3 regions of the Isoptericola sp. NPDC019482 genome follow, and region 1 is predicted to be linked to each of the others. Evidence: predicted binding sites of a transcription regulator. Region 1 holds the regulator's gene; each other region holds the start of a gene.
What was found. Region 1 encodes LexA, which represses DNA repair genes until DNA is damaged. Its sites were predicted from a motif close to TCGAACANNTGTTCGA; they were not measured.

Region 1 (10,580 bases):
CTCCGCCCGCCCGCCCCCGAAGCCCGCGCCGAGCGCGCCGGCGAGCGGGTCGGCGTCGCGCTTCGAGCTGCGCCCGATGGTGGCCAGCAGGTCGCGGGCCTCGTCGACGGTGAGCCCGACGCCCGTGTCGTGCACCTCGAGACCGCCGTCGTCGAGCGGGCGGAGCAGGACGCGCGCGGGAGCGCCGGCGTCCAGGGCGCGGCGCGCGGTGATCGCGTCGACGCCGTTCTGCAGCAGCTCGCGCAGGTAGACGCGCGGGCTGGAGTACAGGTGCCGGCTCAGCAGCTCGACCAGGCCGCGCAGGTCGACCTGGAAGGCGTCGGTGCCGCTGGTCACCGGGCGTCGCCCGCCGCGGCCCCGGCCTCGGCGTCGGTCTCTGCCGCCGGGTAGCGCTCGTCCAGCATCTCGAAGAACGACAGGCCGGTGGCGAGCCCGCAGTCGACGATGCGCTCGAGCTGCTCGTCGTTCACCCCGCTGCGCAGGTCGGTGGCCACCTCCGCGAACACCACCACGCCCGACCCGTCGTCCTCCGGGCGGGCGAAGACCTTCGGCCAGATGCGCCCGACGTTCCACTCGTTGAGGAGCGCGGTCAGCGGCCCGAGCTCGGAGACCGGGATCGTGCGGCTCCACCGGCCCCGGATCTGCAGGATCCCCTGCGGCTCGCCCACGAGCAGGAAGTAGAAGGTGTTCTCGTCCCAGACCCCGCCGAGGTCGCCGTCGTCGTCGATCCCGAAGTACCACTCGCGGCGCGTCATCAACGCCGCGAGGCGGTCCTGGGAGAGCGGAGCGGGGGCGGCGGGCGCCGTGTCGGTGGGCTTGGTGAAGAAGGCCATGGGTCCTCGTCTGTCCGGGATCCCGGCGCGCGCGTGCTATCCGGGCATCGTGGGGTGGCGAAGGACACTCTAACGAGCACGTCCGACAGGCCGGCGGCGGCGGGCTAGGGTCGTGCGCGTGAGCGCACCATCACCCACCCCGGCACCCATCCCGGCACCCTCCCCGGGCCCCGCCGCCGTGGTCGTCGCCGTCGTCGGTCCGACGGCGACGGGCAAGTCGGACCTGGCGCTCGACCTGGCGCGGGCCCTGTCGCCGTCCGGAGCCGGTGCGCACGACGTCCTGCGGGGGACCGCCGACGCCGAGATCGTCAACGCGGACGCGTTCCAGCTCTACCGCGGCATGGACGTCGGGACGGCGAAGGTACCGGTCGCCGAGCGGCGCGGGGTCGCGCACCACCAGCTCGACGTCCTGGACCCGCGCGAGGACGCGTCCGTGGCGCGGTACCAGAGCGCGGCGCGCGCCGACCTGGACGCGATCGCGGGGCGCGGGGCGCGGGCAGTCGTCGTCGGGGGCTCCGGCCTGTACGTGCGCGCGCTGCTCGACCACCTGGACTTCCCCGGCACGGACCCGGTCGTGCGGGCGCGCCTCGAGGACCGCGCCGAGCAGGAGGGACGGCGGGCGCTGCACGACGAGCTCGCCCGTCTCGACCCCGACGCCGCGGCGTCGATCGGGCCGCACAACACGCGCCGGATCGTCCGCGCGCTCGAGGTCATCGAGCTCACCGGCCGCCCGTACACCGCCAACCTGCCCCGCCAGGAGCACGTCCGCCCGACCGTCCAGATCGGGCTCGACTGCGACCGCGAGGCGCTCGACGCGCGCGTGGCGGGGCGGGTGGACCGGATGTGGGAGGAAGGCCTCGTCGACGAGGTGCGGTCGCTCGCCTCCCCGGAACAGGGCGGCACGGGCGCGGGCCTGGGCACGACGGCGGCCCGCGCGGTCGGCTATGCCGAGCTGCTCGCCTGCTGGCGGGGGGACCTCACGCTCGACGCCGCGCGCGAGGCGATCGTCGCGAACACGCGCCGCCTGGCGCGCAAGCAGATGGGCTGGTTCGGCCGGGACCCGCGCGTGCGCTGGCTCGACGCGGGCTCGCCCGACCTGCTCGACGAGGCGCTCGCGGCGGTGCGCGCCGCCGACGCGGGGCGGCTGCCCGAGCCGGGGATCGCGCCCGTGCGCCGTAGTCTGGGCTCATGACGCTGCGCTTCACCAAGGGTCACGGCACCCAGAACGACTTCGTGCTGCTGGCCGACACCCGGGGCGATCTCGAGCTGACCCCCGACCAGGTGCGGCGCCTGGCCGACCGGCGCGCCGGCATCGGTGGCGACGGCGTCATCCGGCTCGCGCCCACCGCGGCCGTCGCCCGCGCGGGCGAGGCCGTCGCCGACCGGGTGCTCGCCGAGGAGCCCGCCGCGATCTGGTTCATGGACTACCGCAACGCCGACGGCTCCGTCGCGCAGATGTGCGGGAACGGCGTGCGCGTCTTCACCGCGTTCGCCGAGCAGCTCGGCCTCGCGGACCTCGACGACGGGCAGGAGCTCGCGCTCGGCACCCGTGCCGGCGTGCGCCGGGTCCGCAAGGAGCCCGGCGGCTGGTACGCGGTCGACATGGGCCCGTGGGCCCTGCCCGGCGGAGAGGAGGCCGCGGCCCGCGGCGCCGATGCCGCCGTGCTGGTGCACGGCTGGGACGCACCGCGCCCTGCGCTGAGGGTGGACATGGGCAACCCGCACACGGTGGTCGCCCTCGCACGGGCGTCGGAGCTGGCGGAGGCCGACCTGACGCGGGCGCCCGAGGTCGACCCGCTGCCCCCCGAGGGGACGAACGTCGAGCTGGTGGTCCCGCTCGCCGAGACGGTGGACCCCGACGGGCGGGCGGTCGGGCACGTGCGGATGCGCGTGCACGAGCGCGGCGTGGGCGAGACGCAGTCCTGCGGCACCGGGGCGTGCGCCGCGGCGCTCGCGGTCCGGACGTGGGCTGCGGCGGGCGCCGAGGGCCCGGTGCCGGACGTGTGGGAGGTCGAGGTGCCCGGAGGCCTGGTCCGCGTCCGCCTGCTCGACGGCGGGCACGTGGAGCTCGCCGGCCCGGCGGAGCTGGTGTTCAGCGGCGAGACGGAGCTCGCGGAGCTCTGACCGGGGCGCTCGACGCGCCGGCGTCAGTCGACCCGGAGCACGCGGAATCCCTTGGACGACGCCGTGCGCTCGACGCCGCGGCCCAGCTCGCCCTCGATCCAGCGCGCGAGCGAGTCCGAGCCCAGGTTCTTCTGCACCACCAGCCACGCCTCGCTCCCTGCCGCGAGCCGGGGGAGCCAGGCGCGCAGCAGGTCGTGCAGCACCGCCTTCCCGACCCGGATCGGCGGGTTCGACCAGATCGCGGCGAACCGCACGTCGTCCGGCACCTCCTCGGCGCGCACGGCGCGCACGTTCTCCAGCCCGAGGCGCGCCGCCGTCGAGCGCAGCAGGTCGAGGGCGCGCTCGTTGACGTCCACGGCCCACACGGTGGCGCCAGGGGACGCGAGCGCCATCGAGAGCGCGATCGGCCCCCAGCCGCAGCCGAGGTCGAGCAGGTCGCCCTCGGCGGGCGGGGCCGGCACCTCGCGCAGCAGCACGCGGGTCCCCTTGTCGACGCCGCCGGGGGAGAAGACGCCGGAGGCGACGTCCACCTCGACCTCCCGGCCGGCGAGCTCCACGACGGCGCGACGGCGCTCGGCGGCCGAGGCCGGCTGTGCGGTGAAGTAGTGGTCGGGCTCCTCGCTCACCCGGCGATCCTAGGTCGCGCCCGCCGCGCCGTCGTCCTCCGCACCGTCCCTCCGCACCGTCCCTCCCGCCGTCGGCCCGCCGTCCGCCCGCTGTCCGCCCAGGGAAAAACTCTCCGCCGGGACGATCTCGCGTGGGACCCTTGTTGTACTCCTACGGCGGCCGGACCGCCGACCCCGACCCGAGAGGCACACCTTGACCCACACCCCGACCAACCCCGACACCCCGCAGGCCGACGAGACCGCCGGGGGCGCCGGCGCCGAGACCTCGGCGGACGCGCGCCGCGAGGCCGAGCGCGACGCCCAGGCGATCGCGCAGGACGTCGTCGCCCGGGTGCTCGCACGGGCCGGGACGGCGCGGTCCGAGGGCGCCACGGTGCACACCTCCCACGACGGTGACCAGCTCGACCTCGAGGAGCGCATCTCCCTGCGCCGCGTCGCCGGGCTGTCCACCGAGCTCGAGGACGTCACCGAGGTCGAGTACCGCCAGCTCCGCCTGGAGCGCGTGGTGCTCGTCGGCCTGTACTCCGGCGGCGAGGCCGCGGCGCGCGAGGCCGAGGTCTCGCTGCGCGAGCTCGCCGCGCTCGCCGAGACCGCCGGCTCGCAGGTCCTCGACGGGCTGCTGCAGCGTCGCCAGAAGCCCGACCCGGGCACGTACCTCGGGTCCGGCAAGGCGGCTGAGCTGGCGGAGGTCGTCGCGTCCGTCGGCGCGGACACCGTCGTCGCCGACACCGAGCTGGCTCCCTCCCAGCGCCGCGCGCTGGAGGACATCGTCAAGGTCAAGGTGGTCGACCGCACCGCGCTGATCCTCGACATCTTCGCCCAGCACGCCAAGTCGCGGGAGGGCAAGGCCCAGGTCGAGCTCGCCCAGCTCGAGTACCTGCTGCCGCGCCTGCGCGGCTGGGGCGACTCGATGTCCCGCCAGGCCGGTGGCCAGGTGGGCGGCCAGGGCGCCGGCATGGGCTCCCGCGGCCCCGGCGAGACGAAGATCGAGCTGGACCGCCGCCGGATCCGCAACCGGATGGCCAAGCTGCGCCGCGAGATCGCGGCCATGGCGCCGGGCCGCGAGACCAAGCGTCTGGACCGCAAGCGGCACGGCGTGCCGAACGTGGCGATCGCCGGCTACACGAATGCGGGCAAGTCGTCGCTGCTGAACGCGCTCACCGACGCGGGCGTCCTCGTCGAGAACGCCCTGTTCGCCACGCTGGACCCGACCGTCCGCAAGGCCCGCACGGAGGACGGCCGGCCGTACACCTTCACGGACACCGTCGGGTTCGTGCGGCACCTGCCGCACCAGCTCGTCGAGGCGTTCCGGTCCACGCTGGAGGAGGTGGGCGACGCCGCGCTGCTGCTGCACGTGGTCGACGTCTCCCACCCGGACCCCGAGGGCCAGATCGCGGCGGTGCGCGAGGTGCTCGCCGAGATCCCCGGGATCGCGGACGTGCCCGAGGTCGTCGTGCTCAACAAGGCCGACGTCGCCGACCCGGCCGTGGTCGGCCGGGTGCAGCGCCGCGAGCGGCGCAGCGTCGTCGTGTCCGCGCACTCCGGCGAGGGCATGGCCGAGCTGCGGGAGCTCATCGCGGCCGAGCTGCCGCAGCCGCACGTCGAGATCGACCTGGTCGTCCCGTACTCCCGCGGCGACCTGGTGCACCGCGTGCACGAGGCGGGAGGCAACGTGGCAGAGGAGCACCTCGCCGAGGGCACCCGTCTGCGCGGTCGCGTGGACGAGGCGCTCGCGGCCGACCTCAAGGCGGCCGCTGTCGCGGGCTGACGCCCGTGGCGGCGCCGTGCGCCGGCGGGTCGCCGCCGGAGCGGGCTGTGGGCGGACGCCGGGGAGGGTCGGTGACGCGCCCTAGGATCGACGGGTGACCTCCGCCGACGCCCCCGACGCCCCGCAGCTCCTCGACCTGGCGGTGGGGGCCCTCGGCGGTGGACGCCGGGAGGGCCAGCGCCGCATGGCCGAGGCCGTGGCGGAGGCGGTCGACGACGGCCGGCACCTCCTGGTCCAGGCGGGTACGGGGACCGGCAAGTCGCTCGCCTACCTCGTCCCGGCCGTGCGGCACGCGGTCGTCGACGGCAAGCGGGTCATCGTCTCCACCGCCACGCTCGCCCTGCAGCGCCAGGTGGTGACGCGCGACCTGCCGCTGGTCGCCGAGACCGTGGGGCCGAAGCTGCCCCGCGCGCCCAAGGTGGCCCTCCTCAAGGGCTGGCACAACTACCTGTGCAAGCACAAGGTGACCGGCGGCTACCCGGTCGAGGGCGCGACGCTCTTCGACCTGCCCGCCGACCCCGGACCCGGCGAGGGGGCGGGAGCCGAGCAGCACCCGGCGCCTCCGGGCCCGCCCGGGCCTCCCCGGCGCGGCGGGCGGGCGGACGACACCGCGACGCTGGCCGACCACGTGCGCCGCCTGCACTCCTGGGCCGACGAGACCGACACCGGAGACCGGGACGACCTCGTGCCCGGCGTCCCCGACAAGGCCTGGCGCCAGGTGTCCGTGACCGCCCTGGAGTGCCTCGGCCAGCGTTGCCCGCTCCTCGCGGAGTGCTTCCCCGAGCGGGCCCGCGCCGCGGCACGCGACGCCGACGTCGTCGTCACCAACCACGCCATGCTCGGCATCGCCGTCTCCGGGAACCCGGGCGTCCTGCCCGAGCACGACGCCGTCGTCGTCGACGAGGCGCACGAGCTGGCCGAGCGGGTGACGGCCGCCGCCACCGTCGACCTGTCGCTGACGGTGGTGGAGCACGCGGCCCGCCTCGCGCGCCGGCACGGCGGCACCGAGACCGAGGCGCTCGACGCCGCCTCCCAGCGGCTGGGCAGCCTGCTCGCCACCGCGCCCGCGGAGCGGTTCCCGCTCGGCCTCCCGGACGAGCTGCGCGCCGCCGTGGGCGCCGTGCGGGACGCCGCGCGCGAGCTCCTCACGCGGCTCAAGCCTCAGGGCGGGGCCAAGGGCCAGGAGGCGCCGGACGCCGGCATGAAGATGGCGCAGTCCGCCGTCCTGCAGCTCTTCGAGGTCGCGGAGCGGATGGCGGCCGAGGACACGACGGCGGACGTGCTGTGGTGCTCGCGCCCGCCGGAGAACGCGCCGTGGGCCGGTGACGGCGTCACGCGCCTGCACGCCGCGCCGCTGGCGGTGGCGGGGCTCATCCGCGCCCACCTGCTGGGCGAGGCGACCGGTGTGTTCACGTCGGCCACCCTCACGCTCGGCGGCACGTTCGACCCGGTGGCGCGGTCGCTCGGCCTCGCCGGCTCGGGTGGTTCCGACGAGACGGCGGACTGGTCCGGGCTGGACGTCGGCAGCCCCTTCGACTACCCGCGCCAGGGAATCCTCTACGTCGCGCGGCACCTGCCCGCGCCGGGGCGGGAGCCGACCACGGACGCCCAGCTCGACGAGATCGCCGGACTGATCGAGGCCGCCGGAGGGCGGACCCTCGGGCTGTTCTCCTCCCGCCGGGCGGCCCAGGCCGCGGCGGAGGCGATGCGCGAGCGGCTGGACGTGCCCGTGCTGTGCCAGGGCGACGACCAGCTTCCGACGCTCGTCAAGGCGTTCGCCGACGACCCGGCGACCTGCCTGTTCGGCACGCTCTCCCTGTGGCAGGGCGTGGACGTCCCGGGGCCGAGCTGCCAGCTGGTGCTCGTGGACCGGATCCCGTTCCCCCGTCCGGACGACCCGGTGAAGGCGGCCCGCGCCCGCTCCGTGGAGCAGGCAGGCGGCAACGGGTTCATGCAGGTCTCTGCCACGCACGCCGCCCTGCTGCTGGCGCAGGGCGCCGGCAGGCTCGTGCGCACGGGGGAGGACCGCGGCGTCGTCGCCGTCCTCGACCCCCGGCTCGCGACCGCCCGCTACGGCTCCTTCCTCACCCGCTCCATGCCGGACTTCTGGCCGACCACCGACGGGGACCTCGTCCGCGCTGCGCTCCGGCGGCTCGACACATAGCGTGTGGCCGTGGACGAGACACGCAGGACGACCAAGCTCGCGATCGTCGGAGCGGGCGCAGTGGGTTCCACCCTCGCGTACGCGGCGCTGGCCCGGGGAGCGGCCCGGTCCGTCGCGCTTCTGGACGTCAACCGCGCGAAGGTGGAGGCCGAGGTGCTCGACCTCCGGCACGGGGGCATGTTCATCCCCCAGGCCGAGATCGACGGGTCCGACGACGTCGAGGTGTGCCGCGGCGCCGACATCGTCGCGGTGACGGCGGGGGCCAAGCAGAAGCCGGGACAGAGCCGCCTCGACCTGGCCGAGGCGACCGTCGGCCTCACGCGGTCGATCCTGCCGGGCCTCCTCGAGGTGGCCCCCGACGCAGTGTTCCTCATGGTCACCAACCCCGTGGACGTCGTCACGTACGCCGCCCAGGAGATCAGCGGCCTGCCGCGGGGCCGGGTGTTCGGCAGCGGCACCGTCCTCGACTCGTCGCGGCTGCGCGACGCGCTGGCCCGCCACTGCGGGGTCGCCGTGGGCAACGTGCACGCGAGCATCGCGGGCGAGCACGGCGACTCCGAGATCGTGCTGTGGAGCTCGGCCACGATCGCCGGCGTGCCCCTGCTGGACTGGCGGCCCTTCCGGGGCCACCCGGCGCTCGACACCCCCGCCCGGGAGCGCATCGCGACCGACGTCGTCGAGTCCGCCTACCGGGTCATCGCAGGCAAGGGGGCGACCAACTACGCGGTCGGCCTGGCGGCGACCCGGATCATCGAGGCGGTCCTCAACGACGAGCACCGCGTGATGAACGTGTCCTCGCGCCTCGACGACTTCTACGGCATCAGCGACGTCTGCCTGTCGGTGCCGTCCCTCGTCGGCCGACGAGGCGTGGCCGAGACGATCGACACGCCGCTGTCGGACGACGAGATCGCCGGCCTGCGCGCGTCGGCCGAGAGCATGCGGGCCGTGCAGCACCGGCTCGGCTTCTGACCCGACCCGTCACGACCTGGCGCGGCCCACCGGGCGGGCCGTGCCAGATCAGAGGCTGCGCAGCACGGCCACGACCCGGCCGAGCACCTGTGCCTCGTCGCCCTGGATGGGGGAGTAGGCGGCGTTCTGCGGCAGCAGCCAGGTGTGCCCGTCGGCCTGCTTGAACGTCTTGACCGTGGCCTCGCCGTCGATCATCGCGGCGACGACCTCGCCGTTCTCCGCGACGGGCTGGCTGCGCACGACGACCCAGTCGCCGTCGCAGATGGCGGCGTCGACCATCGAGTCGCCGGCGACCTTGAGCAGGAACAGGTCGCCGTCGCCGACGACCTGCCGGGGGAGCGGGAAGACGTCCTCGACGACCTGCTCGGCGAGGATGGGCCCGCCGGCGGCGATGCGGCCGACCAGCGGGACGTAGGACGGCGCCTGGGCCGGCTGCGCGTCGGACGCGGCGAGCGACCCCGCGACGAAGCCGGGCGCCCCGTCGCCGCCCGCGGACTCGACGGTCGCGGGCGCCTCGGGGTCGACGACCTCGATCGCGCGGGGCCGGTTGGGGTCGCGGCGCAGGTAGCCCTTGCGCTCGAGCGTGGTGAGCTGGTGCTTGACGGAGGAGGGGCTCGCCAGGCCGACGGCCTCGCCGATCTCACGCATGGTGGGCGGGTAGCCACGCGCCTCGACCGAGCTGCGGATGGTCTCGAGCACGCGCCGCTGGCGCGGCGTGAGCCGGTCGGACGACGGCGAGAGCTCGCTCACCGACGCCAGCGCGGTCGTCGAGGTGCCGGCTGCCGTCACCGGCACGGCCGCGTCCTCGGGGGTCTCGTCCTGGGTCGCCCATGACGTCGCCGTCGTCGTGGACGCCGGGGCCTGGTCCCGTCCGCTGGTCATCGCGTACTCCGTCCTCCAGGGGCGCGGCCCGCGGGCGGGCCGATGAAATCCGACAAACCTTCCATCGCGCTGCCGCCACTCTAGGCCAGTTCCCGTCCGACATCAAACATCTGTTCGATCAGGCCTCGACCGTGTCGCCCCGACGTGGTACACCTAGTACAGCAGTTCGACGTACAGGTGTTCGACGAACGAGTGTTCGACGGACGGCACCACGTGGACGGAGGCAGGACGATGCAAGACGCGCGCAGCACGAGCGATGCTCACGGGTTCCTCGGGCTCGGGGGCCTCAGGCTCACCCGTCGGGGCCGGGCGGTGGTCGCGGCGCTCGTCCTCCTGGTGCTCGTCGGCGCCGGGCTGGTCGGCCAGCGCGCCGTGGCGGAGTCCCCAGGTGCGGGCGTCGAGGTGCGGCTCCAGACGGTGGCGCCGGGCGACACGCTCTGGCAGTACGCGCAGCAGGTGCGGGACACCGGCGAAGACCTGCGCGACGTGGTGGCCGAGCTTCGTGACCTCAACGGGCTGACGTCGGCGGAGCTCCAGACCGGGCAGGTCGTGGTGCTCCCGCTCGACTGACGGCACGCGGCCGAGAGGATCCTGCTTGCGCGGACGGTCGCCCGCCGCTTACCTTGTCGGGCAGCCGGGCGCCGGTCCGGAGCCGAGCGCAGGAGACCAGCGATGCACTGCCCGTTCTGCCGCCACGCGGACTCACGAGTCGTCGACTCGCGGACCTCTGACGACGGCGCGTCCATCCGTCGCCGGCGCCAGTGCCCCGCGTGCCAGCGCCGGTTCACCACGATCGAGACCGCCAGCCTGTCGGTGGCCAAGCGGTCCGGGGTGACCGAGCCGTTCAGCCGGGACAAGGTCGTGGCCGGGGTCCGCAAGGCCTGCCAGGGCCGGCCCGTGAGCTCCGACGACCTCGCCGTCCTCGCCCAGAAGGTCGAGGAGACGCTGCGCGCGTCCGGTCGTCCCGAGATCGAGGCGAACGAGGTGGGGCTGGCGATCCTCGGCCCTCTGCGGGAGCTGGACGAGGTCGCGTACCTGCGGTTCGCCAGCGTCTACCAGTCGTTCGAGTCCCTCGAGGACTTCGAGTCGGCGATCACCTCGCTCCGGGCCGAGCGCGACGAGCGCGCCACCGCCGGGCACGGCACGACGGCCTGAGCCGCGCCCGGTCCGGGCGAAATGCCCTGGCGGGGCGTGGCGGGGCACGGCATGCTGGA
Region 2 (10,580 bases), on a different contig from region 1:
CGTCGTCGTCGCGCTGCTGGGCACCGACGTGGAGCGCGTGAGCGACATCGCCGCCATCCCGCGCTCCCTGCCGCCGTTCACCCTGCCGGACGCCGGCGCGATGCCGGAGCTCGTGTCCGGCGGGCTCGCCATCGCGCTCATCGCGCTCGCGCAGGCGGCGGGGATCGGCGCGGCGGTGCCGAACCCGGACGGCTCGCGCACGGACGTCTCCAAGGACTTCACGGCGCAGGGCCTCGCGAACGTGGCGGGCGGGTTCTTCGGCGCGCTGCCCACCGGCGGGTCCCTCTCGCGCACGGGCGTCGCGACGAGCGGCGGCGCGCAGACGCGCTGGGCCGGCATCTTCGCGGGCGTGTGGCTCATCGTGCTGGTGCTGCTGCTGGGCCCGCTGGCCGGCGAGATCCCCATGGCGGTCATCGGGGGCCTGCTGCTCGTCATCGGCGGCGAGCTCATCGTCGGGCGGTGGGCCGACATCGTGCTCGTCTTCCGCACGTCGTGGCTGTCCGCGGCGGCGCTCGTCGTGACGTTCGCGGCCACCACGCAGCTGCCGCTGCAGCAGGCGATCTTCCTCGGCGCCGCGCTGTCCATCGTGCTGTTCGCGGTGCAGGCCGCCAAGCGGGGCCGCCTGGTGCAGCTCGTCCCGACCGGCGACCGCGACTTCCGGGTCGAGGACGCCCCCGCCGACCTGCCCAGCGGCCGCACCACGGTGCTGCACTACGTGGGCACCGGGTTCTTCGCCGAGGTGAACCGCCTCGAGGAGGAGTGGCCGCACACCGCGCACACCCACGACGCCGCCCTGGTGATCTCGCTGCGCGGCTCCGCGGGCATCCCGTCGACCACGTTCCTCAAGTCCCTGGACCGGCTGCTGGACCGCTGGCACGACCACGGCGTCGACGTCGTCGTGTGCGGGGTGCCCGACGACCTGCGGAAGCGGTTCGAGACCGGCGGAGTGAGCGGGCGGCTGCACGACTCCGTCGTCCCGAGCGGCGACACGCTGCTGGGGTCCGTGCGCGAGGCCTACGAGATCGCCGAGCGGCGTCGGGCCCGGCGCGGGGCGTCCGCCGAGGGCTGACCCCCTCGCCGCGCGCGACCGGACCCGCGGTGCCATCGTGGCGCCATGCCTACCGCACCGAAGCCAGCCACGCCCACCATCGCCGCCCAGCAGCAGGCGGTCCGCGACACCCTCCCGTTCTCCGACCGGCAGGACTTCGAGGACGCGACGCGCGGGCTGGTCGCCCGGCGCACGCCGAACGCGGTGCCGAACGCCGCCGGCGACGTCGTGTGGGACAACGACACCTACGCCTTCCTCGACGGCGAGGCCCCGGACACCGTGAACCCGAGCCTGTGGCGGCAGTCGCAGCTGAGCGCGGTCGAGGGCCTGTTCGAGGTGGTGCCCGGCATCTACCAGGTGCGCGGCATGGACCTGTCGAACACCACGATCATCGAGGGCGACACGGGCGTGATCGTCATCGACACCCTGCTGTCCAACGAGACGGGTGCCGCCGCCCTCGCGCTCTACCGTGAGCACCGCGGCGACCGGCCGGTCAGCGCGATCATCTACACGCACTCGCACGCCGACCACTTCGGCGGCACCAAGGGGTTCGTCTCCCAGGAGGACGTGGACTCCGGGAGGGTGCGGATCTTCGCGCCCGAGGGCTTCCTCGAGCACGCCGTGTCGGAGAACGTGTACGCGGGCGTCGCGATGAACCGCCGCGCGGCCTACATGTACGGGGCCGCGCTCGCCCGCGGCCCGCAGGGGCAGGTGGGTGCCGGGCTCGGGCAGACGATCTCGACCGGCGAGGTGTCGCTCATCGAGCCGACCGACCTCGTCTCGACGACGGGGCACGAGGAGGTCGTCGACGGCGTCCGGCTGGTCTTCCAGATGGCGCCCGGCACCGAGGCGCCGGCCGAGATGCTCATCTACCTGCCCGACTTCCACGCCCTGTGCGCCGCCGAGGACGCCACCCACACGCTGCACAACCTGCTGACCCTCCGCGGCGCCGTCGTGCGCGACCCGCACGCGTGGGCGCACTACCTCACGGAGACGATCGACCTGTTCGGCGGCGACGTCGAGGTCGTGTTCGCCTCGCACCACTGGCCCACGTGGGGCCGCGAGCGGGTCGTGACGTTCCTGCAGAACCAGCGCGACATCTACGCCTACCTGCACGACCAGACGTTGCGCCTGCTCAACAAGGGCCTCACGGGCCCGGAGATCGCCGAGGAGATCACCCTCCCGCCGGCGCTCGAGAACGCGTGGAACGCGCGCGGCTACTACGGCTCCGTCAGCCACAACGTCAAGGCGATCTACCAGCGGTACCTGGGCTGGTTCGACGGCAACCCGGCGCACCTGTGGGAGCACACCCCGGTCGAGCGGGCGAAGCGCTACGCGAAGCTCGCCGGCGGCGTCGACGCGCTCGTCACGAACGCCCGCGAGGCGTTCGACGCGGGCGACTTCCGTTGGGCCGCGGAGGCCGCGAACCACGCGGTCTTCGCCGAGCCGGACCACGCCGCCGCCCGCGAGCTGCTGGCCGACACGTACGAGCAGCTCGGCTACGGCTCCGAGAACGGCACCTGGCGCGACTTCTACCTGTCCGGCGCCACCGAGCTGCGCGACGGCCAGTTCGGGACGCCGACGGAGACGAACGCCCCGGACGTCATCGCCAACCTCTCCCCCGAGATGCTGTTCGACGCCCTCGCGATCCAGGTGAACGGCCCGGCCGCGTGGGACGTCACGGTCGCCATCGACGTCGTGGTCTCCGACACGGACCAGCGCTACCGCGTGTGGCTCACGAACGGCGTCCTGTCCTACAGCGCCGCCCCCCAGCAGGGTGATGCGGACGCGACCATCACGTCGCGGCGCGCGGCCCTGCCGGCGCTGGCGGCAGGGAACCCCGAGGCGCTGGCCGCCGCAGGCATCGAGGTGACGGGCGACGCCACCGCGCTCGGCCGCCTCACCGCCGTCCTCGACCCGGGCGACAAGAACTTCTCGATCGTCACGCCCTGAGCACCACCGGTCGAGGGTTCCGGGCACGTCCCGGAACCCTCGACCGGGCCCGTCCGTTCGCCGTGCGCTGACGATGCCCTGCTGGCAGCCTGCGGGTATGTCTTCTCCGAAGCCAGCCACCCCGGCCATCGCAGAGCAGCAGGCGGAGCTCCTCGGCACGCTCCCCTTCTCCGACACCCAGGACTTCGACGACGCGGCCCGGGGCCTCCTCGGGCGGCGCACGCCGAACGCCGTCACGAAGCCCGACGGCACGGTCGTCTGGGACAACGACACCTACGGCTTCCTCGCCGGCGACGCCCCGGACACCGTCAACCCGAGCCTGTGGCGGCAGTCGAAGCTGGTCGCGGAGCAGGGCCTGTTCGAGGTGGTCGAGGGCATCTACCAGGTGCGCGGCTTCGACCTGTCGAACGTGACGTTCATCGAGGGCACGACGGGCGTCATCGTGCTCGACCCGCTCATCTCCACCGAGACCGCCGCCGCCGCGCTCGCCCTGTACCGCGAGCACCGCGGCGACCGGCCGGTCACGGGGATCATCTACACCCACTGCCACGTGGACCACTTCGGCGGCGTCAAGGGCGTCACCACGCAGGAGGACGTCGACGCCGGCCGCGTGCCCGTGGTCGCCCCGGCCGGGTTCACCGAGCCGGCCGTGGCCGAGAACGTCTATGCCGGCACCGCCATGAGCCGCCGCGCCGGCTACATGTACGGCGCGGCGCTCGCCCGCGGCCCGCAGGGACAGGTCGGCGCCGGCCTCGGCCAGACGACGTCCACCGGCACCGTCACGCTCATCTCCCCGACCCTCGACATCACGCACACCGGGCAGGAGGAGACCGTCGACGACGTGCGCATGGTCTTCCAGATGGCGCCCGGCACCGAGGCCCCGGCGGAGATGCTCATCTGGTTCCCGGACCACCGGGCGCTGTGCACGGCCGAGGACGCGACGCACACGCTGCACAACCTGCTCACCCTGCGCGGCGCCGTCGTGCGCGACCCGCACGCCTGGGCGAACTACCTCACCGAGACGATCGACCTGTTCGGCGCCGACGTCGAGACCGTGTTCGCCTCGCACCACTGGCCCACCTGGGGCAACGCGCGGATCGTCGAGTACCTGGGCACGCAGCGGGACCTGTACGCCTACCTGCACGACCAGACGCTGCGCCTGCTGAACAAGGGCTTCGTCGGCTCCGAGATCGCCGAGCAGCTGCCGCTGCCCCCGGCGCTGGAGAACGCCTGGCACGCCCGCGGGTACTACGGCTCGGTCAGCCACAACATCAAGGCGATCTACCAGCGGTACATGGGCTGGTACGACGGCAACCCCGCGCACCTGTGGCAGCACCCGCCCGTCGAGCAGGGCAAGCGGTACGTGGAGTTCATGGGCGGCGCAGACGCCGTGGTGGAGAAGGCGCGCGCGTCGTACGACGCCGGCGACTTCCGCTGGGTGGCCGAGGTGCTGAGCCACGTCGTGTTCGCCCAGCCCGACCACGCCGGCGCGAAGGAGCTGCTCGCCGACACGTTCGAGCAGCTCGGGTACGGCGCGGAGAACGGCACCTGGCGGTCGGTGTACCTCTCCGGCGCGACCGAGCTGCGGGAGGGGAACTTCGGCACCCCCACGCAGACGGCGTCGGCGGACATCGTCGCGCACCTCTCCCCCGAGATGCTGTTCGACGCACTCGCGATCCAGATCGACGGCCCGAAGGCCTGGGACCACCGGGTCACCGCCGACGTCGTGCTCACGGACGCGGACGCCCGCTACCGGTTGCGGCTCGCCAACGGCGCCCTCACGTACAGCGCCAGGCCCCAGCGAGACGACGCCGACGTGACCATCACGACGTCGCGCGCGAACCTGCCCGCGCTGGCGGGCGGCCTGGACCCGGCCCGCCTCGCCGCCGCCGGCATCGAGGTCGGCGGCGACACGGACGCGCTGGCGAAGGTGCACGGCATCCTCGACCCGGGCGACCCGGACTTCGACATCGTCACGCCGTGAGCTGAGGGGCTCCGACCCTCCCCAGGAGGGGGCGGGCGGGGAGCACCCGGTCGACGGCGACGATGAGCAGGCCCAGGACGTAGAACGCGCCGCCGTACAGCACCAGGTTGAGCCCCAGCCCGCCCCACCCGAGGGCGTCCAGGTCGATGAACCCGTAGGGGTACGCGCTGCCCGGGCTGAGCTGCCCGCGCAGCAGGATCGCGCCGAAGTACAGCACGGGGAAGAGCATCCACAGCCCCGCGTCCCGCAGGCGGGCGCGGCGGTGCGGGTCGAGCAGGAGGAAGTCGAGCACGACGGCGATCGGCAGCGCGCGGTGCTCCACCTGACCGTCGGTGAGCCCGAGGAACACGGCCGGCGCGTCCGGCGACTCCGGCGCGAGGACCAGCCACGCGACCAGGCCGGTGATGGCCGCGGCGAGCGTCACCAGCCCCTTCGCCCACACCGGCGGCGGCTCCCGGCGCAGCAGCGTCGTGACCGCGGCCCAGCCGAACACCGCCACCGCGAGAAAGCTGGTGAGGTTGGTGAAGTAGACGAACCCGTCGACGTCGCCGTCGCGCCAGATGGCGCGCGTGCCGACGAGCCCGAGCGCGACGACGAGGAGCCGGAACAGGCCCACGATCACGAACATGGCGGTAGTGAACCAGACTCCGCGCGCTCGCCCGCCGTCAGAAGACGACGACCGCGACCAGCCCGGCCAGCCCGAGCAGGGCCGTGCCCGCGCACATCACCACGATCCGGCGCCCGTGCCGCAGGCGGGGCTCGGCCGTGTCGAGGTGCCGGTGCGTGTGGCGCGCGTGCCGCTTGGCGAACCACCACAGCGGGGGCGTGAGCACCAGCCCGACCGCTGCCGCCAGCAGGAACGACGTCTCGCCGTCGACGCCGGGCAGCGTCTGCCAGGCCACCGCGCACGCCGCGGTGAACGACAGGAGCGTGCGGCGCCAGGCCAGCGCGGTGCGCTCGACCTGAAGGCCGCGGTCGCGCTCGGGGCCGACGAGGGGCGGGTCGGTTCGGTCGGTCATGTCGGCGCCGTCAGGTCAGTACAGCAGCAGGGCGAGCAGCACGAGGATGCCCACGACGGTGATGGTCAGGACCAGCACGAACCCGGTGATCGCGCCGGGGAGCGGGCCGTGCTCGCGCATCGCCCGCTCGGAGCGGGCCCACTCGACCGCCGCCGCGACCGGGACGACGGCGCCCGCCACGAGCAGCACGATCGCGGACGCGAGGCGCAGGTGCGGCTCCATCGGCAGGTCCAGCGCCTCGAGCGCCGTGCCGCCCGCGATGAGTCCCAGCGCGGTGCGGAGCCACGCGAGGATGGTGCGTTCGTTGGCCAGGGAGAACCGCGGGTCGGGCTCCGTGCCCCTCTCGTACACCCACCGGGGGAAGCGTTCGCGGCTCACGAGGCCCGAGCCTAGCCAGGACGAGGCCGTCGGGCGCGGGCGGGACCCCGAGCGCCGCGCCGTCGGGTGGTCGTCGGTGGCCGTCGCTAGCGTCGGCCCATGACCACCGCCGCGCCCGACGCCCGTGCCGCGTTCCTCACCCTGCACCGCCCGGGCGACCCGCTGCTGCTGCCGAACGCGTGGGACGCCGGGTCTGCGCGGATCCTCGCCGCGCTCGGCTTCGCCGCCGTCGCGACGACGAGCAGCGGGTTCGCCGCGACGCTCGGGCGGCCCGACGGCGGCGCGACGCGGGACGAGACGCTCGCGCACGCCGCGGTGCTCGTGGCCGCCGTCGACGTCCCCGTGAGCGCCGACCTGGAGAACGGCTTCGCGGACTCCCCCGCCGACGTCGCCCGCACCGTCGCCGACACCCGCCGCACCGGTGTGGCCGGCGCCTCCGTGGAGGACGCCACCGGCCGGGACGACGAGCCGATGTACGACCGGGGCCTCGCCGTCGAGCGCGTGGCCGCCGCGGCCGAGGCGGCGGGCGACCTGGTGCTCACCGCCCGCTGCGAGAACCACCTGTACGGCCGCGACGACCTCGCCGACACGATCGCGCGGCTGCAGGCCTACCAGGAGGCCGGCGCCGACGTGCTGTACGCGCCGGGCCTGCGCGACGCCGCCGCGATCGCGACCGTCTGCCGCGAGGTGGACCGCCCCGTCAACGCTCTGCTCGTCGCCGGCGGCCCCACGCCGCAGGAGCTGGCCGACGCCGGGGTGGCACGGATCTCCGTCGGCGGCACGTTCGCGTGGAACGCCCTGTCCGCCCTCGTCGACGCCGCCCGCGAGCTCCAGGCCGGCGGGGTCGGGTTCCTCGACCGCACCGGCCCGGCGCGCGACGTCATGCCGCGCGCGTTCCAGGGCTGACGGCGCGGCTCAGAGCGCGGCGGCGAACGCCCGCACCAGCGGGTGGATCGGCTCCCCGGCCGACGCGCCGATGTGCGGCTGGAAGAGGCTGACCACGAAGAACGGGTGGTCGACGAGCTCGAGCACCTCGGCCCCGGCGTCGTCCGCGACCGCCCCCACGACGACGCCCGCCGCCTCCAGCGCCCGGACCGCCTCCGGCGTGGGCGCGTACCCGCAGAAGTGCATCCCGGGGAACGGCTCGCCCACCCACGAGGCGAACCGCGTGCCCGCCACCGGCGTCACGAGCCGCTCCTCGCCGTACAACGAGCACGCGAGCGGCGCCACGACGTTGTCGTCCGCCTCGCCGTCGGACTCCGCGTGGCTCGCCGAGGCGCCGAGCACGTGGCGCACCAGCTCCACGACCGCGTACTGCATCCCCGCGCACGTGCCGAGGAACGGGACGCCGCCCTCGCGGGCCGCGGTGATCGCGCGCAGCACGGCCGCCTCGTCGGCGTAGGGCGAGCCGGGCACGAGCCACACGCCGTCGTGGTCCGCGACGTCGAACGGCGCGTCGGTCGGCACCCACACCGCCTCCACGCCGAGCTCGTCCGCGAGCCGCGGGACGAGGGCGTCGAGCTCGCGGTGGCTGGTGTGGTCACGGTGGTCGCCGAGCAGCGCGAGGGTCACGGCGACACCGTAGCGCCCGCCGGCCCGTGGTCAGGGCACGAGTCGCTGGGTGATCACCGACTCCTCGGGCCCGTGCTGCACGCGCGCGAGCGCGCCGTTCACCAGGGCCAGGTACGGCGGCAGGTGCCCGCACTCGACCTCGGCCAGCAGGGGGATGTCGAGGTCGCCGAGCGCGTCGCGGACGGCGTCGTGCTGGGTGAAGCCGTCCGAGTCCGGGGCGTGCGTGCGGCTCACCAGCACCGCGCTCGCGGCGTCGAACCAGCCCGCGTGGCGCATCGCCCACAGGGCCCGGCCGACCTCGAGCGCCTCCCACTCGAGGACGTCGAGGTAGACGACCAGGCCCTCCGGCGCATGCTCCGCGGCGAACGCCCGCACGTCGCCGAACGGCGTGCCCGCCAGCAGCGAGACGGTCTCCAGGCAGCCGCCGACCAGCCGGCCCTGGACGTCCACCGGGGCGGCCGGGTCCACGCCGTCGAGGCGCAGCCACGAGCCCTCGGCGTCGAGCGTCCACGTCGACACCTCGGGCTCGTTCTCGTAGTCGTCCCAACCGTGGGACCGGAACCGTCGCGGCGAGCGCTGCACCAGCGCCTCGCCCGGCTGGGCCGAGGCGGCGACGTCCCACCAGCCCAGGACACCGGCAGGCACGTCGTACGGGGTGTCCATGAGGTTCTGACCGTGCAGGGTCGCGACGCCCGTGCGCAGGGTCAGCGGCAGCTGGAGCGTGGAGGTGTCCGAGAAACCGACCAGCCACGTCGGGTCGGCGGCGAACGCCTCCCAGTCGAGCCGGCCCAGCAGGTCCGTGGCGAGCTCGCCGCCCCACGGCGGCACGACGGCGCGCACCCCCGGGTCCGTGAGCATCGCGCTGAGCTCGGCGGCCCGCACGTCCGCCGGCGCGCTGACGATGCCGCCGCGCGTGGGCGTCTCGCCGACCCGCACGTCGTAGCCCTTCGCCCGCACGACGTCGGCCGCGTGGAGCAGGCGTCGATGGAGCGGCGGCTCGACGCCCGACGACGGCGCGGTGACGCCGATCGTGTCGCCGGGACGAAGGGGGCGCGGGTAGCGGATCGTCATGGCCGGACTGTGCCCGACGCCGAGGCCGCCGGCAACGCGTTTCCGGTGGCCTGCCGGTTTTCCACAGGCGCACCTCGGCCCTGGTGTGGGGCCACGCCGCTCCGCTAGGGTCGAACACGTGTTCGAGCAACGGCTCGAGCACAGGCTCTCGCTCGACGGTGAGGAGGTGACGACGATGGCCGCGGAGCTGGACGTCGCGATCGACGACCTACCGGTCGTCACCACGCCGTGGGACGACGTGCTCTCACCGGCCGGCCCCACGACGGTGCACGACGTCTCGGCCGCGCTCGACGACGTGGAGCGGCTCCAGTCACGGATCAACGCGCTGGAGGGCGAGAAGCTCCTGGCCGTCGAGCGGGCGCGCCGCGCGGTGGTCCGGTGCGAGCCCGACCTGCTGGCGGGCGAGCAGCTGCGCGTGCTAAACGCCGGTACCTCCCGGCAGCACGAGCTGGCCCGGCGCGCGTTCGTCGCAGACGTCGCGACCACGCTGCGCGTCTCCGAACGGCAGGCCGACCACCTCCTCGAGACCGCGCGAACCCTGACCTCGGCAGGCTCCGCCACGCTCGCCGAGCTCTGCCACGGCCGCATCGGAGCCCGCCACGCCACGGCGATGGCCGACACGCTCGCCGACCTCCCCGACGCCCAGGCCCAGGCCGCCGTCCAGGCCGAGGCGCTCCCCCGGGCCGCGACGACGACACCGGCCCAGTTCCGGTCGTTCCTGCGCCGCGCCCGCGACCGCGCCCACCCCGAACCCTTCACGCTGCGGCACGCGAGGGCGGCGGCGAAGCGCGGCGTGTTCGTCGACCCCGCCTCCGACGGCATGGCCTGGCTCAGCGCCTACCTGCCCGCCACGACCGCCCACGCGGCCCACGACCGGCTGACCACCGCCGCCCGCACCGCCCGCGACGCCGGAGATCCACGCACGCTGTCCCAGCTCCGCGCCGACGCGTACACCGCCCTCCTGCTGTCCGGCGCCGAGCCCACGAGCGACCTCGACCCGGTCACGACGACAGAACCGGCGGACGGCCACGTGCCGAACCTCGCCGACCATGCCCGCAGGATCGTCCCTCGCGTCCAGATCACCGTGCCCGTCATGACACTGCTCGGCCGCTCGGACGACCCCGCCGAGCTGACGGGCCACGGCGCGATCGACCCCGACGTCGCGACACTCCTCACCGCCCGGGCGCCGTCGCTGCGTCGCCTGCTGGTCGACCCGGTGTCGGGCGAGCTGCTGTCCGCCGACCCCGGCACGTACGCCGTCCCGGCAGCGCTGCGCACGTACCTCGAGGCGCGTGACAGCACCTGCCGTTTCCCCGGCTGCACCCGCCCGGCACCACGCTGCGACCTCGACCACACCGTCGCGTGGGCCGACGGCGGACGGACGACCGCGGACAACCTGGCCCACGTGTGCCGCCGCCACCGTAAAGTTGTCTTATGGCATACATGGATTCGGGGTCGCAGCAGCCCCGCCGGGCGGCGGTCTACGGGCGGCAGAGCAAGGACAACGCGGACGGCATCGACCGTCAGGTGCGGCGCTGCACGGCGCTGATCGAAG
Region 3 (10,580 bases), on a different contig from region 1:
CGGCGGCGTCGGGCCAGGCGACGGTCACGGCGTAGTTGTGGTGCGCACCCATGGCCACACGCTAGGGCGTCAGGCGGCGCTGCGCTTACCGGGACGCTTCGGCGTGTCCTTCCCCTTCGCCGCCGACTTCCCCGCGCCCTTCGCCGCACCCTTGGCCGAGCTCCGCGCGCGGGGCGCGGAGGACGCCGACGTCGCGGCGGCCGACCGCGCCCGGGCGGGCGGCGCCGCGGTCGGGACGGCCGGGTGCTCCTGGAGGATCGGGGCGAGGAACTGGCCCGTGTGGCTGGCCTCGACCCGCGCGACCTCCTCGGGTGTGCCCTCGGCCACGACCGTCCCGCCGCCGGAGCCGCCCTCCGGCCCCATGTCGACGATCCAGTCGGCGCTCTTGATGACGTCGAGGTTGTGCTCGATGACGAGCACGGTGTTGCCCTTCTCCACCAGCGACTGCAGCACGCCGAGCAGCTTGCGGATGTCCTCGAAGTGCAGGCCCGTGGTCGGCTCGTCCAGCACGTAGATGGTGCGGCCCGTGGAGCGCTTCTGCAGCTCGCTCGCGAGCTTGACCCGCTGCGCCTCACCGCCCGAGAGCGTCGGCGCCGGCTGCCCGAGGCGGACGTAGCCGAGGCCGACCTCGACGAGCGTGGTGAGGTAGCGCGAGATCGCCGGGAAGGCGGCGAAGAACTCCGCGGCCTCCTCGATCGGCATGTCCAGGACGTCCGCGACCGTCTTGCCCTTGAAGTGCACCTCGAGGGTCTCGCGGTTGTACCGCGCCCCGTGGCACACCTCGCACGGCACGTAGACGTCGGGCAGGAAGTTCATCTCGATCTTCAGCGTGCCGTCGCCGGCGCACGCCTCGCAGCGGCCGCCCTTGACGTTGAAGGAGAACCGCCCCGGGCCGTAACCCCGGACCTTCGCCTCCTCGGTCTCCGCGAAGATCTTGCGGATCCGGTCCCACACGCCCGTGTAGGTGGCCGGGTTGGACCGCGGCGTGCGCCCGATCGGCCCCTGGTCGACGTGCACCACCTTGTCGAGCTGGTCCACCCCGGTGACCCGGGTGTGCCGGCCCGCCACCTGGCGCGCACCGTTGAGCTCGTTGGCGAGCACGGTGTGCAGGATCGAGTTGACGAGCGTCGACTTGCCGGAGCCCGAGACACCGGTGACCGCGGTGAGCACCCCGAGCGGGAACGACACGTCGATCCCCCGCAGGTTGTTCTCCCGGGCGCCGACGACCGTGACCTTCCGGCCCGGGTCGGTCGCACGACGCTCCGCAGGGAGCGCGATGCTGCGCCGGCCCGAGAGGTAGGCGCCCGTCATCGAGCCCTCGGCCTCGAGGAGCCCGGCGTAGTCGCCCGAGTGCACGACGCGGCCGCCGTGCTCCCCCGCCCCGGGGCCGACGTCGACGATCCAGTCCGCAGCGCGGATGGTGTCCTCGTCGTGCTCCACGACGATCAGCGTGTTGCCGAGGTCCCGCAGGCGGGTCAGCGTCTCGATGAGGCGACGGTTGTCGCGCTGGTGCAGGCCGATCGACGGCTCGTCCAGCACGTACAGCACCCCGACCAGGCCGGAGCCGATCTGGGTCGCGAGCCGGATGCGCTGGGCCTCGCCGCCCGACAGGGTGCCCGCCGGGCGCTCGAGGGACAGGTAGTGCAGGCCGACGTCGACGAGGAAGCCGAGCCGGGCGTGGATCTCCTTGAGCACCTCGGCCGCGATGGCCCGCTCGCGCTCACCCAGCTCGAGCCCGTCGAGGAAGTGCTTGGCCTGGTCGATCGGCAGGCGGCACACGTCCCAGATCGACTTGCCGCCGACGGTGACCGCGAGGACCTCGGGCTTGAGCCGCGCCCCCGAGCACACGGGGCACGGGACCTCGCGCATGTAGGCCTCGTACTTCTCCTTCGACCAGTCGGACTCGGTCTCCCGGTGCCGCCGCTCGAGGAACGTCACCGCGCCCTCGAAGCCGGTGGAGTACTGCCGCTCGCGTCCCCACCGGTTCTTGTACCGCACGTGCACCTGGTGGTTGCGGCCGAACAGGATCGCGTCGCGGGCGCGCTGCGGCAGCGCGCGCCACGGCGCGTCCATGGAGAAGCTCATCTCCTCCGCCAGGGCGGTGAGCACGCGCTCGAAGTACTCGGACGACGTCTGCGCCCACGGCACGACGGCGCCGTCGCGGAGGCTCTTCTCCTCGTCCGGCACGACGAGGTCGGGGTCGACCTCGAGGCGGAAGCCGATGCCGGTGCACTCCGGGCAGGCGCCGTACGGCGCGTTGAAGGAGAAGGTGCGCGGCTCGATCTCGTCGAGCGCGAGCGGGTGGTCGTTGGGGCACGCCCGCTTCTCGGAGAACTTGCGCACCCGGTCGAGGTCGTCGATGTCGGCGTCGACGAGCTCGACCATGACCAGGCCGCCCGCGAGCCGCAGGGCGGTCTCGACCGAGTCGGTGAGGCGGCGCTGGACGCCGTCGCGCGAGACGAGACGGTCGACGACGACCTCGATGTCGTGCTTGAGCTTCTTCTCGAGGCTGGGCGGGCTCGTCAGCTGCACGACCTCGCCGTCGACCCGCGCCCGGGCGAAGCCCTGCGTCTGCAGCTCGGCGAACAGGTCGGCGTACTCACCCTTGCGCCCGCGCACGACGGGGGCGAGCACCTGGTAGCGCGTGCCCTCCGGCAGCTCGAGCAGCTTGTCGACGATCTGCTGCGGCGTCTGCGAGCGGACCGGCTCCCCGCACACGGGGCAGTGCTGCGTGCCCGCGCGCGCGAAGAGCAGGCGGAGGTAGTCGTAGACCTCGGTGATCGTGCCGACCGTCGACCGCGGGTTGCGGTTGGTCGACTTCTGGTCGATCGACACCGCGGGCGACAGACCCTCGATGAAGTCGACGTCGGGCTTGTCCATCTGGCCGAGGAACTGGCGTGCGTACGCGGAGAGCGACTCCACGTAGCGCCGCTGCCCCTCGGCGAAGATCGTGTCGAACGCCAGGGAGGACTTCCCCGAGCCGGACAACCCGGTGAAGACGATCAGCTCGTCGCGCGGGAGGTCGAGCTCGATGTTGCGCAGATTGTGCTCGCGGGCGCCGGAGATGACGAGGCGGTTGCTCACCCCGGCATCCTACGTCGGGGCGCCGACATTCGTACAGGCGTTCTATGCCCTTTCGAGGCCTTTTCGGCTGCCTGACCGGTCACACCCGGGATGCTGGACGTCTGCTGCCCGCGACCGCCCGGGGTGCTTGGATACGGCCATGTCCGTCTTCGCCGTCACGTACGTCTATGTCACTGACCCCGACCGCCTCGCGGAGGTCCGGCCCGAGCACCGGGAGTTCCTCCGGGGCCTGCACGAGGACGGCGCGCTGCGCGTGTCCGGCCCGCTGCCCGCGACGCCGGACGGCGAGCCCGGCGGTGCGCTCCTGCTGGTCGAGGCGGAGGACGCGACCGGCGCCCTCGAGCTGCTCGCGGCCGACCCGATGCGCCGCGAGGGGCTCGTCGCGCACCGCGCCGCGCGCGAGTTCGTGCCGGTGATCGGCGGCTTCGCCGCCTGACGCCGAGCCCTGACGATGCGCGCGGGCCCCGGACGGCGCGCCGTCCGGGGCCCGCGCGCTCGCGTCGTCAGCGGCCCGAGGCCTCCGGCCCGGAGGACGCGGTCGTGGAGCCGGGCTCCGCCGTCACGTCCTGTGCCACCGGCGCCTGCGTCGTCGACGACGCCGCACCCGCTGCGTCCGCCGCGCCCGCCGACGCCCCGTCCTTCGCGGCGACCGCGGCGGTCCGCCGCGTCTTCGCCAGGCTGGCGACGGTCGCGATCGCGATCGAGCCGAGGATCACGGCGAGGGACAGCCAGATCGGGATCTCGGGCGCCCAGGCGACGTGCTCGCCCCCGTTGATGAACGGGAGCGTGTTGGTGTGCAGCGCCTCGAGGATGAGCTTGACGCCGATGAACCCGAGGATGACCGCCAGGGCGATCGGCAGGTAGACCAGCCGCTCGAGCAGGCCGCCGAGCAGGAAGTAGAGCTGCCGCAGGCCCATGAGGGCGAAGATGTTCGCGGTGAAGACGATGAACGGGTCCTTGGTCAGCCCGAAGATCGCGGGGATGGAGTCGAGAGCGAACAGCAGGTCGGTCGAGCCGATCGCCACGAACACCACGAGCATCGGGGTGAACAGCTTCTTGCCGTCGACCACCGTGCGCACCTTCGCGCCGTCGTACTCCTGGCTCACCGGCAGCACGCGCCGCAGGAGCCGGATCGCGACGTTCTCCTTGAACTCCTCCTCGTCGTCGTCCCCGGCCACCAGCTTGATCGCCGTGTAGATGAGGAACGCACCGAAGAGGTAGAAGACCCAGACGAACTGCTCGAGGATCGCGGCGCCCGCGAGGATGAACGCCCCGCGCAGCACCAGCGCGATGATGATGCCGACCATCAGCACCATCTGCTGGTGCTTCTTCGGCACCGCGAACCGCGACATGATGATGACGAAGACGAAGAGGTTGTCCACGCTCAGGGAGTACTCCGTGAGCCAGCCGGCGTAGAACTCGCCGGCTGGGGCGGTGCCGCCGACCGCGAGCATGATCAGCCCGAACACCAGCGCCAGGGCGACGTAGAAGCCGACCCACAGGCCGCTCTCCTTCATGCTCGGCACGTGGGGGCGCCTGCCGACGATGGCGAGGTCGACGGCGAGCAGGAGGATCAGCGCCGCGAGCGACGCCCACTCGAACCAGACCGGCAGCTCGTGGATCATGCGTCTCCTTCGGAGGTGGATGTCGGCGCGGCGAGGGCACGGGCCCGACGGTCACGCCGGTCGCGCGCCAGGGAGGCGATCGTCGTGACGGCGAGCACCACCACGATGAAGCCGAGGGACAGCGTCGTCGAGATCTCGGGGATCGCCTCGACGTGGTGCCCGCCGTTGATGAACGGCAGCTCGTTGGTGTGCAGGGCGTGGATCACCAGCTTGACACCGATGAAGCCGAGGATCGCCGCGAGGCCGTAGTTGAGGTAGACGAGGCGGTCCAGGAGACCGTCCACGAGGAAGTAGAGCTGCCGCAGGCCGAGCAGGGAGAACGCGTTGGCCGCGAAGACGAGGTACGTCTCCTGCGTGAGACCGAAGATGGCAGGGATGGAGTCGACGGCGAACAGCAGGTCGGCGCTGCCGATCGCGACCATGACGATGAGCATCGGCGTGATGTACCGCTTGCCGTCGATCTTCGCGGTCATCTTGTCGCCGACGTACGTGTCCGTCGTCGGGAAGAGGCGCCGGGTCAGCCGCAGGACGCCGTTCTCGTTCCACTCCTCGTCGTGCCCCGTGCCCGAGCGGGCCTGGGCGATCGCGGTCCAGATGAGGAACGCGCCGAAGATGTAGAAGACCCAGGCGAAGTTCGCGATGATCGCGGCGCCGGCGATGATGAACACCGTGCGCAGCACCAGCGCGATCGTGATGCCGATGAGGAGCACGCGCTGCTGGTACTCGCGGGGCACCCGGAAGCTCGTCATGATCAGGACGAAGACGAACAGGTTGTCGACGCTGAGCGACTTCTCCGTGATGTACCCGGCGAAGTACTCGCCTCCGTACGTCCCGCCCCACACGACCCAGACGATCACGCCGAACACGACCGCGACCGCGACGTAGGCCAGGGACCACGTGGCCGACTCGCGCAGCGTGGGGGCGTGCGGGGTGCGCACGTGGCCGACGTAGTCGACCGCGAGCATCGCGAGGATCACGCCGACGGTGACGATCCAGACCCAGACGGGCACATCCATGGAAACTCCTCCGGTACGTAGCACTGAGCACCGGAGGTCTTCCCCACCCGGAGCGGCTGCGAGCCTGGCGTCCGGGCCGACGAGGCCGGTCCGGCATCTGTGCCGGACGTGATGACGACCTCACCGTGGGCGGGGTACTCCCCTCCAACCCGCACACCTTACATGAGACCCCGGACCCGCCATCCGCGCATGTCACGACGGGATCCCCGGCCCGCTCAGGCCGTCGCGGCCTGCATCTGCCGCAGCTCCTTCTTCAGCCCGCCGATCTCGTCGCGGAGGCGTGCCGCGACCTCGAACTGCAGCTCCGCGGCGGCGGCGTGCATCTGGTCGCTGAGCTCCTGGATGAGCTCCGCGAGCTCGCCCGCGGCGGCCCCGGCGAGCCGGTTGCCGGTGGTGGCGCCCTCCTTGGGCGAGCCCGGCACGGGCGCGCGGCCCTTGCCCTGCGCGGACGCGGGAGCCTTGCGGTACCCGCCGGAGAGCAGCTCCTGCGTGTCGATGTCCTCGCGGGCGAGCATGTCCGTGACGTCCGCGATCTTCTTGCGCAGCGGCTGCGGGTCGATCCCGTGCTCGGTGTTGTACGCCACCTGCTTCGCGCGCCGGCGGTCCGTCTCGTCGAGGGCGTACCGCATGGCCGGCGTGATCTTGTCCGCGTACATGTGCACCTGGCCGGTGACGTTGCGCGCCGCGCGGCCGATCGTCTGGATGAGCGAGCGCTCCGAGCGCAGGAAGCCCTCCTTGTCGGCGTCGAGGATCGCCACCAGGGAGACCTCGGGCAGGTCCAGGCCCTCGCGCAGCAGGTTGATGCCGACCAGCACGTCGTACTCCCCCAGCCGCAGCTCGCGCAGCAGCTCGACACGACGCAGCGTGTCGACCTCCGAGTGCAGGTAGCGCACCCGCACGTCCTTCTCGAGGAAGTAGTCCGTGAGGTCCTCGGCCATCTTCTTGGTGAGGGTCGTGACGAGCACGCGCTCGTCCTTGTCGACGCGCTCGCGGATCTCGTGCAGCAGGTCGTCGATCTGGCCCGTGGTCGGCTTGACGACCACCTGCGGGTCCACCAGGCCGGTGGGCCGGATGACCTGCTCCACGACGCCGTCGGACATGGAGAGCTCGTAGTCGCCCGGGGTCGCGGACAGGTAGACCGTCTGCCCGATCCGCTCGACGAACTCCTCCCAGCGCAGCGGCCGGTTGTCCATCGCGCTCGGCAGGCGGAAACCATGCTCCACGAGCGACCGCTTGCGGGACATGTCCCCCTCGAACATCGCGCCGATCTGGGGCACGGTCTGGTGCGACTCGTCGATGACGAGCAGGAAGTCCTCGGGGAAGTAGTCGAGCAGGGTGTTCGGCGGCGATCCCTGCTCACGGCCGTCGATGTGCCGCGAGTAGTTCTCGATGCCGCTGCACGTGCCGATCTGGCGCATCATCTCGATGTCGTACGTGGTGCGCATGCGCAGCCGCTGAGCCTCGAGCAGCTTGTTCTGCCGCTCGAGCTCCGCCAGCCGGTCCGCGAGCTCGGCCTCGATGCCGCCGATCGCCCGCTCCATCCGCTCCGGGCCCGCGACGTAGTGCGTGGCCGGGAAGAGGTAGACGCTCTGCTCGTTGCGCAGGACCTCGCCCGTGAGCGGGTGCAGCGTCTGGATCGACTCGATCTCGTCGCCGAACATCTCGATGCGGACGGCGAGCTCCTCGTACACGGGGATGATCTCCACCGTGTCGCCGCGCACGCGGAACGTGCCGCGCGTGAACGCCGTGTCGTTGCGGGTGTACTGCATCTGCACGAAGCGGCGCAGCATCTCGTCCCGGTCGACGACGTCGCCCACGTCGAGCCGCACCATGCGGTCCACGTACTCCTGCGGGGTGCCCAGGCCGTAGATGCACGACACCGACGCCACGACCACGACGTCGCGCCGGGTCAGCAGCGACGACGTCGCCGAGTGCCGCAGCCGCTCCACCTCGTCGTTGATCGACGAGTCCTTCTCGATGTAGGTGTCCGTCTGCGCGATGTACGCCTCGGGCTGGTAGTAGTCGTAGTACGAGACGAAGTACTCGACGGCGTTGTTCGGCAGCAGCTCGCGGAACTCGGTGGCCAGCTGCGCGGCGAGCGTCTTGTTGGGCGCCATGACGAGCGTGGGCCGCTGCAGCTTCTCGATGAGCCACGCGGTCGTCGCGCTCTTGCCGGTGCCGGTCGCGCCGAGCAGGACGACGTCCTTCTCCCCCGCCTGCACGCGCGATGTGAGGTCCGCGATGGCGGTGGGCTGATCTCCCGAGGGCTGGTACTCGGACACCACCTCGAAGGGGGCCACCGCACGCTGCAGGTCGGTCACGGGTCGCATGCCACCACGGTACGGCGCGCCTCCGACACCTCACCGTTCCACCGGGTCCAGAACGGACAGGGGGTAAATCGCCGACACGCCTGTCGTCGGGGTAGGGTCGGCGGGCGCCGTCGTCGCCACGGCCTCCGGCCGGTCGCGCTCGGCGGGACCGCTCAGGTCCGGGAGGCCTCGCCCTCGGACTCCTGCTCGACCTCGCTGCGGAGCCGCTCCCACAGGGCGTCGACCTGCTCGCGCAGCCCGTCCTCCGTGCCCGTGCCGTCCAGGACGACGTCAGCGACGGCGGTCCGTTCCTCGTCCGTCGCCTGCGCGCCGACGCGCGCCCGCGCGGCCGCGTCGTCGAGGCCGCGCCCGCCCACGAGCCGCGCGATCCGCTGCTCCGCGGGGGCGTGCACGACCACCAGCAGGTGGAAGTGGTCGGCCTGCCCCGTCTCGACGAGCAGCGGGATGTCGTGGACCACCACGGCACGGTCGTCCGCGGCCCCGGCGAGCGCCTCGCGCTCCGCCGCGATGCGCCGGATCTCCGGGTGCAGGATCGACTCCAGCCGCTCGCGCGCGGCGGCGTCGTCGAAGACGAGCCGCCCGAGCGCGGGCCGGTCGAGGCTGCCGTCCGCCGCGAGGACGCCGTCGCCGAAGGCCGCGACGACCTCGTCGAGCCCCACGGTGCCGGGCGCCACCACCTCGCGGGCGAGGAGGTCGTGGTCGACCACGACGGCGCCCAGCTCGGCGAGGCGACGCGCGACGACGGACTTGCCTGCGGCGATGCCGCCCGTGAGGCCGATGCGAAGCATGGGGACCATCCTGCCCCGGGCGTAGGCTTCCCGCCATGAGCGCCCAGCGGCACCGGGCCGGGGCGGGCCGGGAGGTGCCATGGCGGGCGGACCCATGATGCGGTCGTACCTGAACGACGCGACCGTGAAGGACCGGCGGCTCGCGGGACCGACGCTTCGACGCATCCTCGGCTTCGCCCGCCCGTACCGGGCGCAGCTCGCGGCGTTCGTCGGCCTGCTGGTGCTCAGCGCCGCCGCCGGCGCCGTCACGCCCTTGCTCTTCCAGCGGCTCATCGACGACGGCATCACGGCCGGCGACCGCGGACTCGTGCTGGCTCTCGCCACCGCCGCGGCCGGCATCACCCTCTTCAGCGCGGTCCTCGCGGTGGCCGAGCGCTGGCTGTCGTCGCGCGTGGGCGAGGGTCTCATCCTCGACCTGCGCACCGCCGTCTTCGACCACGTCCAGCGGATGCCCCTCGCCTTCTTCGCGCGGGCGCGCACCGGCGCGCTCGTGCAGCGGCTCAACGGCGACGTGCTCGGTGCGCAGCAGGCGTTCACCTCGACGCTGCAGACGGTCGTCTCCAACGGGCTGACGATCGCGTTCACCCTCGCCGCGATGCTCGCGATGTCGTGGCAGCTCACCCTCGTGTCCCTGGTGCTGGTCCCGCTGTTCGTGCTTCCCGCCCGGTGGTTCGGCCGCCGCCTCGCCGGCCTGGCGCGCACGGGGTACGACCTCAACGCGGACGCCGGCCAGATGATGAACGAGCGGTTCAACGTGGCCGGTGCGCACCTGGTCAAGGTGTTCGGCGACCCGGATGCGGAGAGCGCGCGGTACGCGGCCCAGGTCCGCCGCCTTCGCGACCTCGGCGTCCGCACGGCGCTGCTCGGCACGTGGTTCCGCGTCGGCCTGACGACCCTCGCGTCCCTCGCGATCGCCGTCGTCTACGGCCTGGGCGGGCTGCAGGCGATCGCGGGCGAGCTCACGGTCGGCACCGTCGTCGCGCTCACCGCCTACCTCAGCCGTCTCTACGGGCCGCTCTCGGCGATGTCGAACGTCCAGGTCGACGTCATGACGGCCCTGGTCAGCTTCGAACGGGTGCTCGAGGTGCTCGACCTCGAGCCGGCGCTCGCCGAGAAGCCCGGCGCCGCCGACCTGCGCGCTGCGGTGGCCGCCCGGGGCGCCTCCGTCGAGCTCGACCACGTGACCTTCCGGTACCCGCGGGCGGACGAGGTCTCGCTCGCGTCCCTCGAGTCGGTCGCGACCCTGCGCTCCGACCCTACGGGGGACACGCTGCGCGACGTGTCGTTCTCCGTGCCGGCAGGTGCGATGGTCGCCCTCGTCGGGCCCTCCGGGGCGGGCAAGACCACCGTCTCCCAGCTCGTCTCGCGCCTGTACGACCCGACGTCCGGTGCCGTCCGCATCGCCGGCGAGAATCTCCGGGACGTCACCGCCGCGTCCCTGCGGGGCACCGTCGGCGTCGTCGCCCAGGAGGCGCACCTCTTCCACGACACGGTGGCGGCGAACCTCCGTTTCGCGCGCCCCGACGCGTCCGACGACGACCTCGAGACGGCGCTGCGCCAGGCCCGCATCTGGGACCTGGTGGCCCGGCTCCCCGAGGGCGTCGAGACCGTCGTGGGCGACCGCGGCTACCGCCTCTCCGGCGGGGAGCGCCAGCGGCTCGCCATCGCACGCCTGCTCCTCAAGGCACCCGACGTCGTCGTGCTCGACGAGGCGACCGCCCACCTGGACTCCGATTC

Region 2: ABZ493_RS01355 (DUF222 domain-containing protein) is a predicted target of LexA. The motif match lies at 9,136-9,151, and genes of this name have one in related genera.
Region 3: uvrA (excinuclease ABC subunit UvrA) is a predicted target of LexA. The motif match lies at 3,114-3,129, and genes of this name have one in related genera.

The regions. Positions count from the first base shown of each region.
Region 1 covers NZ_JBEYBQ010000004.1:19,977-30,556, reverse strand. The annotation lists gene ABZ493_RS04495 (HSP90 family protein) at 1-336, opposite strand, end outside; gene ABZ493_RS04490 (YbjN domain-containing protein) at 333-833, opposite strand; gene miaA (tRNA (adenosine(37)-N6)-dimethylallyltransferase MiaA) at 952-2,025, shown strand; gene dapF (diaminopimelate epimerase) at 2,022-2,957, shown strand; gene ABZ493_RS04475 (methyltransferase) at 2,981-3,583, opposite strand; gene hflX (GTPase HflX) at 3,891-5,351, shown strand; gene ABZ493_RS04465 (ATP-dependent DNA helicase) at 5,446-7,515, shown strand; gene ABZ493_RS04460 (L-lactate dehydrogenase) at 7,525-8,484, shown strand; gene lexA (transcriptional repressor LexA) at 8,533-9,366, opposite strand; gene ABZ493_RS04450 (LysM peptidoglycan-binding domain-containing protein) at 9,598-9,936, shown strand; gene nrdR (transcriptional regulator NrdR) at 10,039-10,521, shown strand.
Region 2 covers NZ_JBEYBQ010000001.1:291,963-302,542, reverse strand. The annotation lists gene ABZ493_RS01400 (solute carrier family 23 protein) at 1-1,069, shown strand, start outside; gene ABZ493_RS01395 (alkyl sulfatase dimerization domain-containing protein) at 1,115-3,001, shown strand; gene ABZ493_RS01390 (alkyl sulfatase dimerization domain-containing protein) at 3,099-4,985, shown strand; gene ABZ493_RS01385 (Pr6Pr family membrane protein) at 4,975-5,613, opposite strand; gene ABZ493_RS01380 (DUF202 domain-containing protein) at 5,651-6,004, opposite strand; gene ABZ493_RS01375 (DUF202 domain-containing protein) at 6,020-6,382, opposite strand; gene ABZ493_RS01370 (isocitrate lyase/phosphoenolpyruvate mutase family protein) at 6,482-7,288, shown strand; gene ABZ493_RS01365 (hypothetical protein) at 7,298-7,954, opposite strand; gene ABZ493_RS01360 (S66 peptidase family protein) at 7,985-9,025, opposite strand; gene ABZ493_RS01355 (DUF222 domain-containing protein) at 9,201-10,574, shown strand; gene ABZ493_RS01350 (recombinase family protein) at 10,460-10,580, shown strand, end outside.
Region 3 covers NZ_JBEYBQ010000010.1:30,336-40,915, reverse strand. The annotation lists gene ABZ493_RS09270 (OsmC family protein) at 1-52, opposite strand, end outside; gene uvrA (excinuclease ABC subunit UvrA) at 70-3,084, opposite strand; gene ABZ493_RS09260 (YciI family protein) at 3,224-3,520, shown strand; gene ABZ493_RS09255 (TerC family protein) at 3,588-4,709, opposite strand; gene ABZ493_RS09250 (TerC family protein) at 4,706-5,725, opposite strand; gene uvrB (excinuclease ABC subunit UvrB) at 5,941-8,055, opposite strand; gene coaE (dephospho-CoA kinase) at 8,208-8,843, opposite strand; gene ABZ493_RS09235 (ABC transporter ATP-binding protein) at 8,923-10,580, shown strand, end outside.